Regions from separate parts of the Mesorhizobium sp. P160219 genome, predicted to be linked through region 2. Evidence: predicted binding sites of a transcription regulator. Region 2 holds the regulator's gene; the other holds the start of a gene.
What was found. Region 2 encodes LexA, which represses DNA repair genes until DNA is damaged. Its sites were predicted from a motif close to TGTTCNNNNTGTGTTCNG; they were not measured.
Positions count from the first base shown of each region.

Region 1 (5,590 bases), 3.5 Mb from region 2:
ATCCACACCTCGATGGAAGCCGGGCCGATGATCCGCAAGGACGACATGAAGCAGGCCGCCTGGATTTCCGCCTATGAGGCGTGGAATGTCGACACCGGGCTGGAATGCGGTCTGGCCGGCCACGCCCAGATCGGCAAGGGCATGTGGGCGATGCCGGATCTGATGGCGGCGATGCTGGAACAGAAGATCGCGCATCCCAAGGCCGGCGCCAACACCGCCTGGGTGCCGTCGCCGACGGCGGCGACGTTGCACGCCACGCACTATCACAAGGTCGATGTCCATGCCGTCCAGGCGGCGCTCAAGAGCCGGCCGAAGGCGAAGCTCGATGATATATTGTCGGTGCCGGTGGCGGTGCGGCCGAACTGGACCCCCGACGAGATCCAGCGCGAACTCGACAACAATGCGCAAGGTATTCTTGGCTATGTCGTGCGCTGGATCGACCAGGGCGTCGGCTGCTCGAAAGTGCCCGACATCAACGATGTCGGCCTGATGGAAGACCGCGCCACGCTGCGCATCTCCTCGCAGCACATCGCCAACTGGCTGCACCACAAGGTGTGCTCGCAGATCCAGGTGATGGATTCGCTGCGGCGCATGGCAGCGATCGTCGACCTCCAAAATGTCGGCGACCCGCTCTACCGCCCGATGGCCACCGATTTCGACAATTCCATCGCCTTCCACGCCGCCTGCGACCTGGTGTTTAGAGGCCGCGAACAGCCGAATGGCTATACGGAACCGGTGCTGCACGCACGGCGGCTGGAGCTGAAGGCGAAAGAGCGGGCGAATTAGCGCCTGCATTTCCCTCCCCCTTGAGGGGAGGGTGGCCCGAAGGGCCGGGTGGGGTCCTGCGTGAAGTGCGGCGACTCCCTTCGGACGACACTACAAGCAATGTCATTGCAGAGGCCCTTTCTCGGCTCGGCTCCAAAAAGATCGACCATTCTTCGGCGACCCCCACCCTGCCGCTTCGGGGCCACCTTCCCCTCAAGGAGGAGCGTTACGCCGCCTGCGCCACCCGCTCCGACATCATGCGGTAGGAAATCGCCTCGGCCAGGTGAATGCGGCCGACGGTTTCTCTCGCTTCGAGATCGGCCAGCGTGCGCGCCACTTTCAGCACCCGATGATAGGCGCGCGCGGAAAAGCCGAGCTTTTCGCTGGCGTCCTTCAACAGAGACAGGCCGGCGGCATCCGGCATCGCGATGTCCTCGATAACAGAAGGCGAGCAATGCGCGTTGGTGGTCGCGCTGGTCACGCCGAGCCGCTCGAACCGTTCGCGCTGGATGGTGCGGGCGCGCGCGACGCGCTGCGCAACGGCGGCACTTTTCTCCGCCCGATCCGGCCGGATCAGATCGGCGGCCGAAACCGCAGGCACCTCGATCCTGAGATCGATGCGGTCGAGCAGCGGGCCGGAAATGCGCGCCTGGTAGTCGGTGCGGCAGCGCTCACCGCGCAGGCAGCGATAGCCGGGCTCGCCGGCCATGCCGCAACGGCACGGGTTCATCGCCGCCACCAGCTGGATGCGCGCTGGATAGGTGACGCGGTGGTTGGCGCGCGCGATCATGCAGTCGCCGGTCTCCAGTGGCTGGCGCAGCGCATCCAAGGTCTGCGGCGTGAATTCGGGAAACTCGTCGAGGAACAGCACGCCGTTATGGGCAAGCGATACTTCGCCCGGCCGCGCCCTGATGCCGCCGCCGACCATTGCCGCCATCGAAGCCGAATGGTGCGGGGCGCGGAACGGCCGCCGGTCGGTGAGCTTGCCTTCGCCGAGCTCGCCGGCCACCGAGGCGATCATCGAGACTTCAAGAAGTTCCTTGGGCGCCAGTGGCGGCAGAATTGAAGGCAGCCTCTGCGCCAGCATCGATTTTCCCGAGCCGGGAGGCCCGACCATCAACAGATTGTGGCCGCCGGCCGCCGCCACTTCCAGCGCCCGCTTGGCGCTTTCCTGGCCCTTGATGTCTGAAAGGTCGGGCAGGTCGCGGGCCGAGACATGGATGCCGGGCTCGGGCCGCGACAGCACCTGCGTGCCGCGAAAATGATTGGCGATGGCAATCAGGCTGCGCGGCGCCAATATGTCGAAATCCTTGCCCGCCCAGGCCGCTTCCGGCCCGCAGCCGAACGGGCAGATCAGGCCCTTTCCCTCGGCATTGGCGCCGATCGCCGCCGGCAGCGCGCCGGCCACCGCGGCAATGGTGCCGTCGAGCGACAATTCACCCAGCACGACATAAGACGCCAGCATATCGCCCGGAATGGCGCCGAGTGCCGCCATCAGGCCGAGCGCGATCGGCAGGTCGTAATGGCTCCCTTCCTTGGGCAGGTCGGCAGGCGCCAGGTTGACCGTCACCTTCTTCGACGGCATCGACAGGCCCGAAGCGTGCAGCGCCGCCTGCACCCGCTCGCGGCTTTCGGCCACCGCCTTGTCGGCCAGGCCGACAATCTGCATGCCGACCTTGCCCGGCGCGATCATCACCTGGACATCGACCGGTACGGCCTCGATGCCCTGGAAAGCAACCGTGCGAACCCGCGCCACCATCTTGCTCTGCCCCCGGATATCGGCTCGCCTCGGCCTTGTGGTTCAGACCGCGAGCGACGTCAGGACAAGACAACCATAGATTTCAGGCCAAGGCAAGAACATTACAGGAACATGCATTCGTGGTGGCTGCAGCGCGCTGTGCCGGTTGCAAAAAAGGAAGATGGCCAAGCAAAATGGAACGGCTGCTCCGCCTCCTCGACCGCGTTTAAGGGCGACTAGGCCCTTCGGCGATCTGAGGGTGTTGCTTCTAAGCGGTGATGAAGGCATCGACCGAACCTGAAAGCGATCGATCGATCGCGACCTGCGGTGGAAGCCACTCCATGACAGGATATCTGAAAGGCCAAGGCAGGGCGATCCGGCGCGAAGAGCCGCTCTCCAGAAAAATCTCGTTTACAAGGTCTATGAACCGCCCGCGGTCTCGTTCGATTCGTTTCAAAGTTTGCGAACGAATGTAATCCCGGGGAATTCGTCGCTCCTTCAGCGCTAAGACAGCCTCCGCGATGGATCGAGGATCGGGTGGAACTGTGAGCGAATAGTCGTCATCCAGATAAAGGTCTCGGCCGCCATGGTTCGGCGTCGTGACCACTGGAAGGCCCGCGAGAAGATATTCCGTGCTGGCGAACATTGGTCCTTCCAGGTGAGAGAGACAGATTCCCACGGCTGCACGATTTAGATGCGTGTTCACCTGAGCCGGTGCCAATCGGACAGGCTTGCCGGTGCCGTCAAACTCGTTGATAAAGACGTGATGCGGCGCGAGCTCCCTATGCCGATTTATTCGCGCTCTTTCCGACTCCGTCGTGGAGGATCCGCTTGAATCTCGATAGAAGACAAATGCGCAACGCTGGATGCCAAGCGACAAGTCATGGCGCTTCCACGGAGCCAGCTGCGCATTGTAGATTGCATCAAATTCTACAGGGACGTCATCGAGAGGCCTGAATATGTGTTCGGAGGTTGTTGACGTCTTGTTGTGCAGGACGGCGGCCTCGCCGGACTGGTTCAACAGATCAGCCTCTGGCTGAGTGTTGGAAAGGAAGATTAGCGAGTGACGGGGGTTCTTGAGTCTATGCAGAACGGCATAGGTCCGGATGGTTTTGACGCTAGCACTGTTTTCGATGGACCAGGTTGGCGAGATGAGAAACCAGGCGCGGTGGCTGCGTGGACGGAAAGGCATATGACTTGCTAATCCGAGCGGCGTACCGGACATTCCCGAATAGGATATGAACGGATCGTCCGACAGCAAACTGGCCTGAAGAGCAGGTTGCGACTTCGCGGAAGGGTGCCCTTTTCTGAGGTTGTGGCCATGACGCAGCATGGCTCTGACAATCTCGAATTTGGTAGGAGGGCGATACCCGTGCTGTAGGGTCAACATGCGGCAATTGCGATCTTGAGTGCGGAGAAAAACTCGCTTCGATAGAGAGAAATTTGGCAAAGAAACACCGCCAGTTGATCGACGGAATATCTCAGGCGATCAAATCTGGTGTACGGAGAAGCGCCTCTTGAAAGAAAACATCGTCCCAAGCGGAGCTGGTTCTCACATCGCGCTACCAACCGTATCCGTTTGCGTAGGCTGTTTCAATCAAGAGGCATTCATCGACACTGCGATCCGATCCGTAGCGGCGCAGACATACACTGCGTTCGAATGCGTGGTGGTCGATGATTTTTCGACCGACGGTTCCCGCCGAAGGATTGAAGAGTGTCTGTCCCAGCTTGGCGACAGTCGTTTCCGCTTTCTGCCCCGACTGCAAAATGGCGGGCAGTTGACAGCAATGATGACCGGGCTTGACGCGACAGCCGGGCCCCTGATCTCCTTTCTTGACGGTGACGATGCATGGCATCCTGACTTCATAGAATGCCATGTGAGAGCCCATCTCAGCCACACCCGTATCGCGGCGATGTCGAGCTCCGATGAGGTGGTGATAGATACGGCCGGCAAACTGCTTGCGGGCGGTCATCCCGTATTCCACCTGAATGACCCGCGATCGATGCCGAAAATGAGCGGCTACCTGCATGTCGACACCGAAGCTGACCCGACATTATTATTTATTGATCGGGGCACCGTGGGTTGGTTTTGGTCAACCACATCGGGGATGATGTTTCGTCGAGCTCCGCTTGAAATCATGCGTCCATCCGATCCGGACGAAATAAAGATATGTGCCGATGGTTATATGGCTCGTGCCGCCCATATGATCGGCGGAACCGTGAGGATTGGGCGGGCTCTTGGCAGTTATCGGCTTCACGGCGGCAATGGCTGGGCGGACGGGCGCATCCTGGGTACCGGAGTTGGCCTCGGCAGGATGTCGCCTGATACTGAAATAGCGATACGGCGGGCACTGGCCAATCGTTGGTGCGAAGTGGCGCCGGGACTGGAGCATTTAATCTCCCGCCACTCAATGCGCAGGACCTTGGTCGACCTGATCGGACTGTCTGCGGCTTTCGCATTGCTGGAAAAGAACTCCGATGCGGGTTTTCTGCTGAAAGACTGGGCAACACCACAGCGAAAATTGCAGACCAGACTTATCGGTCTCCTTCCTCCGAAACTGAGGCCTCGGCGCTTCCGGGACATAGTTTGATTTGATGAGCCGCTTGCTCGGCAGTCTTACCCGATAAAGAGCATCCTTCGATGCTTCTCTGGACCCACCAAAGTCCTCCGTAGCAACGCACACTACGCGGCCGAATTGCGCCGCATTTCCTCCACCGCGTCCCAGAACAGGCTGGCGATATCCGCGCCGCCAAAGCGTTGCACTTCGCGCACGCCGGTTGGCGAGGTCACGTTGATCTCGGTCATGTAGTCGCCGATCACGTCGATGCCGACCAGGATGAAGCCGCGCTCTTTCAGCGACGGGCCGATGCGGGCGCAAATCTCGCGTTCGCGCTCCGTCAGCTCAGTCTTTTCGGCGCGGCCGCCGACATGCATGTTGGAGCGAGAATCGTGGTCGGCCGGCACGCGGTTGATGGCGCCGACCGCCTCGCCGTCGATCAGGATGATGCGCTTGTCGCCCTTGCGCACATCCTTCAGATAGCGCTGGACGATATACGGCTCGCGTGACAGCTGGGCGAACATTTCGA
Region 1 covers NZ_JBYNWG010000001.1:887,625-893,214, forward strand. The annotation lists gene AC3EMP_RS04455 (malate synthase G) at 1-786, shown strand, start outside; gene AC3EMP_RS04460 (YifB family Mg chelatase-like AAA ATPase) at 992-2,524, opposite strand; gene AC3EMP_RS04465 (glycosyltransferase) at 2,772-3,836, opposite strand; gene AC3EMP_RS04470 (glycosyltransferase family 2 protein) at 4,021-5,094, shown strand; gene gshB (glutathione synthase) at 5,187-5,590, opposite strand, start outside.
Region 1: the regulator LexA is predicted to act here: its motif matches at 2,619-2,636, upstream of AC3EMP_RS04460 (YifB family Mg chelatase-like AAA ATPase).

Region 2 (5,590 bases):
TTCACGGATGCGGCACTGCCCGACACAACGCCGCCGTGACAGCGTTGGCTTGGTCACGCATATTGACCTTTCTGCAATCATTATCGTGAACACCGCAACTGTGTGCGGTCCGGCCTCGCCACGAAGGAGGAATGATTGAAAGAAGGACTACCGATGACCAGAAACGCCGACCATACGGAGGGTGATCCGTTCTACCATGGTACCCGGGCGGATTTGAAACCCGGGGATCTGCTGAGCGTCGGCCACCCTTCCAATTTCAGAGGTAAACCACTGTCATGGATCTATTTCACCCAGACACTGGAAGCCGCCATCTGGGGAGCAGAGCTTGCAACGGGTGACGGTCGTCAAAGGATTTACATCGTAAAGCCGACGGGGTTTTTTATGGATGACCCTAACCTGACCGATAAAAAATTTCCCGGTAATCCGACGAAATCCTACCGCTCCCGTGATCCGTTGCTCATCCTGGGGGAGCTCGCTGAATGGCAGGGTCATACACCGGAACAATTGAAGGCAATGCACGATGGGCTTGCTCGCCTGAGGGCGGAGGGCCGGGATATGATTGAGGATTGAGCGTCCTTGGCGAGTGATCGTCAATTCCGGCGCGGTGGACGCGACCGCACGGACTTTCGCACTTTGCGCGTTCATGTAGCATAGGAGGTCTGGGGCGCAAGGGGCAGACCCGATGGCTGGACGTGGCCGGGGCACGAAGGAAGGCGAAGGCGGCGAGGCAAGCGTCAGCGAACGCTCGCTGTTTGCCGATAGTCCCTATGCCGAGCCGCTGCCCCTCGCGCTGCCTGAGCCGCATCCCGGCATAGCGCCCGCGCTGCCCGGTCACGCCTTGCCGGCGCAAGTCACAGCGCCCGGATCTATCGCCCGACTGCGCAGACGGCTTCGCCGCCCGTCATGGCCCGCGCTCCGCCGCAGCCTTGCCGTGGCCGCCAACACGGAGCTCGACCGGGGCGTCGCCTTCCTGCTGGTCCCGGTTTTCCTGGCAGCCGGCGTCATCGTCTACTTCTCGCTGGCCGGCGAGCCGGGCTTTGCGCAGCCAATCGCCATTGTGGTGCTGGCGACATGTTGCGCTGTCGCCACGCGATCGCGGCCGAGGACGCATCTGTTCTGCATGGCCGCGATGCTGTGCGCGCTCGGCGTCGTCGCCGCCAAAGTCGAGACTTGGCGCGCCGGAACGCAGATGCTCGGCTCCGAGATTCAGACACGGCTGACCGGCCGCGTCGTCAGTCTCGAACAGATGGAAAGCGGCCGCATCAGGCTGACGCTCGATGTGGTTTCGACCGCTTACCCCGAGCTGCGCTACGCCCCGGAGCGGGTCAGGCTCTCGGCGCGGACCGTTCCCGCCGATATGACCGCCGGCTCCCTGATCACCGGCTATGCCAGGCTGTTGCCGCCGACCGGTCCGGTGCGGCCGGAGAGCTACGATTTCTCCTTCGACAGCTATTTCACCGGTATCGGCGGCAGCGGCTTCTTTCTCGGCAATCCGAAAACCATTGCTACGCAGGGACCGCCGCCGCTGACCGCGCGGCTCTCCTCGGCAATCGAGAACGCGCGCGAAAACATTGCCGACCATATCAGGGGCAAAATCGGCGGCGCCGAAGGCGAGATTGCCGCGGCGTTGATTGTCGGGGTGCGCGCCGGCATCCCGGACGAGGTCAACGAAGCGATGCGGCGCACCGGCATCTACCACATCATCTCCATCTCCGGCCTGCACATGGCGCTGGTTGCCGGCACCATCATGGCGTTGCTGCGTGGCGCCTTTGCGCTGTTTCCCGATTTCTCTTCGCGCCGCCCAGTCAAGAAATATGCAGCAGTGGCAGCACTCGTCTCCATCGCCGCCTATCTCGTCATTTCAGGCGTCGTGGTTGCCGCCGAGCGCAGCTTCATCATGCTGGCGGTCATGCTTGTCGCCGTGCTGTTTGATCGCGCCGCACTCACCATGCGCAATCTGGCGATCTCCGCCATTGCCGTCATCCTGGTGTCGCCGCACGAGGTGGTCGGTCCCAGCTTCCAGATGTCGTTTGCTGCCACCGCCGCCCTTGTCGGCGCCTATGCCGGCTGGGCCGATTACCGCGCCGACAAGGTGAGAACGCCGCCGGCAAAGCGCTCCTTCGTCGGCTTCCTGTCGCGAAAATTCGCGCTGGCCATGGGCGGCCTCGCCATGACCTCGATCATCGCCGGCAGTGCAACCTTGCTGTTCGCCATCTGGCATTTTCAGCGTGTGTCGCCGCTCAGCCTGATCGCCAATCTGGCCGTGATGCCGATTGTTTCGTTGATCGTCATGCCTTTTGCCGTGCTCAGCGCACTGGCGATGCCGTTCGGCGCCGACGGGCCGTTCCTCTATGTGATGGGCAAGGGTCTGATGGCGATGATCGCTATATCGGCCTGGATTTCCGAGCGCTCGCCGGTCGACGCCGTCGGGCTGATCTCCATCCGCTCGGTGCTGTTGGTGGCGGTCGCCCTCGTCATCGCCACCATGGCCACCACCTGGCTCAGGTTGGCGGCCGTGCCTTTCGCGCTGGCCGGCCTGTTGACGGTGCCGCAGGTGCTTACGCCCGACGTGCTCATATCCGAGGATGCGCATCTGGTGGCCATGCCGATCGGTGGCGGCGAACTCGCCCTCAACCGCGAACGCTCCAACGAATTCACCACGGACAATTGGAAACGGGCGCTGCGGGCCGAAACCATTATCCCACCTGAGATTTTCGAGTCAACAGATACGCGGTTCGATCTCGATCCGCTCGATCTGCCGCCCGGCTCGCCCTTCTATTGCACCGGCGATCTCTGTATCGCCCGGCACCCTTCCGGAGCCATTGTAGCGCTTGCGAAAGACCGCAAGACGGCGCGGCCGGCCTGTGCCTTCGCGAGCCTGATCGTCATCGATGACGCCACCGCCTACAATCCGTGCCGCGACCCGCTGGTGCTGGTCGTGACGAAGAAACAGCTGGCCCGCGACGGCAGCGCCGCCGTCTTCTTCGATCCGCAATCGGCAGCTGCAGCGCCAACCATCCGCTTCGCCGTCGACAAGCCGTATCGCCCCTGGCACGAGCAACGCCGCTTCTCCCGCGAAGCGCGCGGCCTGCCGCCTTACAACCAGCGTGAAAAGTACAAACCCAAGCCGGCTCAGTAGCGCCGGATCAATCCGACAAGCTTGCCCTGCACCTTCACCCTGTCCGGTCCAAAAATGCGGGTCTCGTAGGCCGGGTTGGCGGCTTCCAGGGCGATCGAGGCGCCCTTGCGGCGGAAGCGTTTCAGGGTCGCTTCCTCATCGTCGACCAACGCCACCACGATCTCGCCGGGGCTGGCTGTGTCGGCATTGCGGATGATGACCGTGTCGCCATCGAAAATGCCGGCCTCGATCATCGAATCGCCCTTGACCTCGAGCGCGTAGTGTTCGCCGCCCATGATCATATCGGGCGGCACCGAGATCGAATGGGTCTGATGCTGGATGGCGTCGATCGGCACGCCGGCGGCGATGCGTCCCATAACCGGGATTGAAATCGCGGAAACGGCATCGTCATTGCCGGCCGACATCGAACGCGACGGCGAGCCCGGCTTGATCTGGCGGCCGAGACCGCCTTGGCCCAACGCGCCTTGTCCTTGGCCGCCTTGCCCTTGGCCGGTTTGACCAAGACTGCCCTGAATGACGCTCGGCGAAAACTTCCTCGCCGCATTGAGGCCTGGTGCGATCGAGTCGGGCAGCCGCAGCACTTCCAGCGCGCGCGCCCGGTTCGGCAGCCGGCGAATGAAACCGCGCTCCTCAAGCGCCGTGATCAGGCGGTGGATGCCGGACTTGGAGGCGAGGTCGAGCGCTTCCTTCATCTCGTCGAAGGACGGCGGGATTCCGCTCTCCTTCAGGCGTTCATGGATGAACATCAGAAGCTCATGTTGTTTGCGCGTCAGCATCGCGGCCCCCAAGGGTTCTGAAACCAGAATCAGAAAAAACAAACCCAGAACAAACACTATCTGTTCCAGTTGTGTTCCGCAACCTTTTAAAGTTTAATGAATGTGTTGACGTTTTGTTCAGCGTAACGTTCGGCGCTGCGAGCGCCGCCTGCGCCCAGTTGCCAGCAACGGGGTGAAACGAAGACAAAGTGCCCTGCGTCGTCGGCTACGATCGCCGCTTCCTTTTCGGACGGGGCTGCGCAGCATCCGCGCCGGGTTCGCTCTGGGCATAGACCTGCAGCGTGTAGCCGATGTGAGCGGTCATCAGAGTTTTCGCACGTTCGACGTCGCGATCGAGGGCCGCTTCCATCAGGGCGGTATGGTGTTCGATCGCCACGGCGTCGCGCAGGGCCGCCACGGCCTTCCGGTGTCCATCCGTGCGGCCGGCGGCGGCGCGCAGCGTCGGGGCCAGACCCAGAAAGCGGTGATGGCGATGCAATTGGTCGGAAATCGTCGCATTGAACTGCTGCAGCCAGCTGGATGTCGCGGCACTGAGCAGGGCCGCATGGAAGGCATCGTGTTTTTCGTACCACGCGTCGACCGCATCATCCGATGGATCGTCGAGAACAGACCCGCACCGTGAGAGACGATAGTGGGCGGCAACGACCGCGTCTTCCCACTCACGGTCGCCTTTCTCGATCGATTCCACCAGCAGGGGCAGTTCGACCACCAGCCGCGCACGCGCCAGATCCTCGAGCTCCGCCCGAGAGACGGGAGCGACCGCAAACCCGCGGTTGCTGATGGCGGTCACAAGCCGTTCCGCCTCCAGCCGCGACAGCGCCTCGCGCAACGGCGTCCAGCCGATGCCGTAGGTGTTGCGCAACGTGCTCAGCTTCAACGGCGCGGCAGGCGCCAGCCGGGTCGCAAGAATATCGCGCCTGAGCAGGCGATAGGCCACTTCCGTCTTCGAGGTCTGCTCGTCATCCAGCATCGTGATCCATCAGTCATAAACGCTCGGCGGATCATTATATATCAAAGCCTTTCAATGGGTGAATTATATATAATGTTTGACAGTTCAAGGGCGACCACTCAAGATCGCCGGCATGTTTGGGCGGCAGGCTCCGCCGCGCGCGTTTGTCCATGGAGGGGCGCCGGATCATGAGCACGACACCCGATCTCGCTGCAATCGAAGCAATGGATGCCGCCGATCCGCTGCGCTCCATGCGTGAACGCTTTGTCTTGCCGCAAGGCGTAATTTATCTCGACGGCAATTCGCTGGGTGCCGCGTCACCAGCCGTCTTCAGCGAATTGCAGCAGGCCGCCACGCAGGAATGGGCGCACGACCTCATTCGCGCCTGGAACACCGCTGGCTGGTTCAACATGCCGGTGGAACTGGGAGATCAGCTCGGACGACTGATCGGCGCGGCTGACGGGCAGACGGTGGTCTGCGACACAACCTCGATCAACATCTACAAGCTGCTGCACGCCGCGCTCGGCATGCGGCCGGCTCGGTCGGCCATCGTTGCCGAGGGCGACAGTTTCCCGACCGACCTCTACATGGCCGAAGGCGTCGCCTCGACCCGGCCGGGAACGCGGCTGCGGCTGGAGGGCGTCGACGCGGCCGCAATCGAGGAGCTGATCGACGACAGCGTTGCCGTCATCCTGGTCAACCACGTAAACTACAAATCCGGCCAGT
Region 2 covers NZ_JBYNWG010000001.1:4,350,048-4,355,637, forward strand. The annotation lists gene arr (NAD(+)--rifampin ADP-ribosyltransferase) at 154-570, shown strand; gene AC3EMP_RS21075 (ComEC/Rec2 family competence protein) at 683-3,139, shown strand; gene lexA (transcriptional repressor LexA) at 3,133-3,915, opposite strand; gene AC3EMP_RS21085 (GntR family transcriptional regulator) at 4,121-4,885, opposite strand; gene kynU (kynureninase) at 5,053-5,590, shown strand, end outside.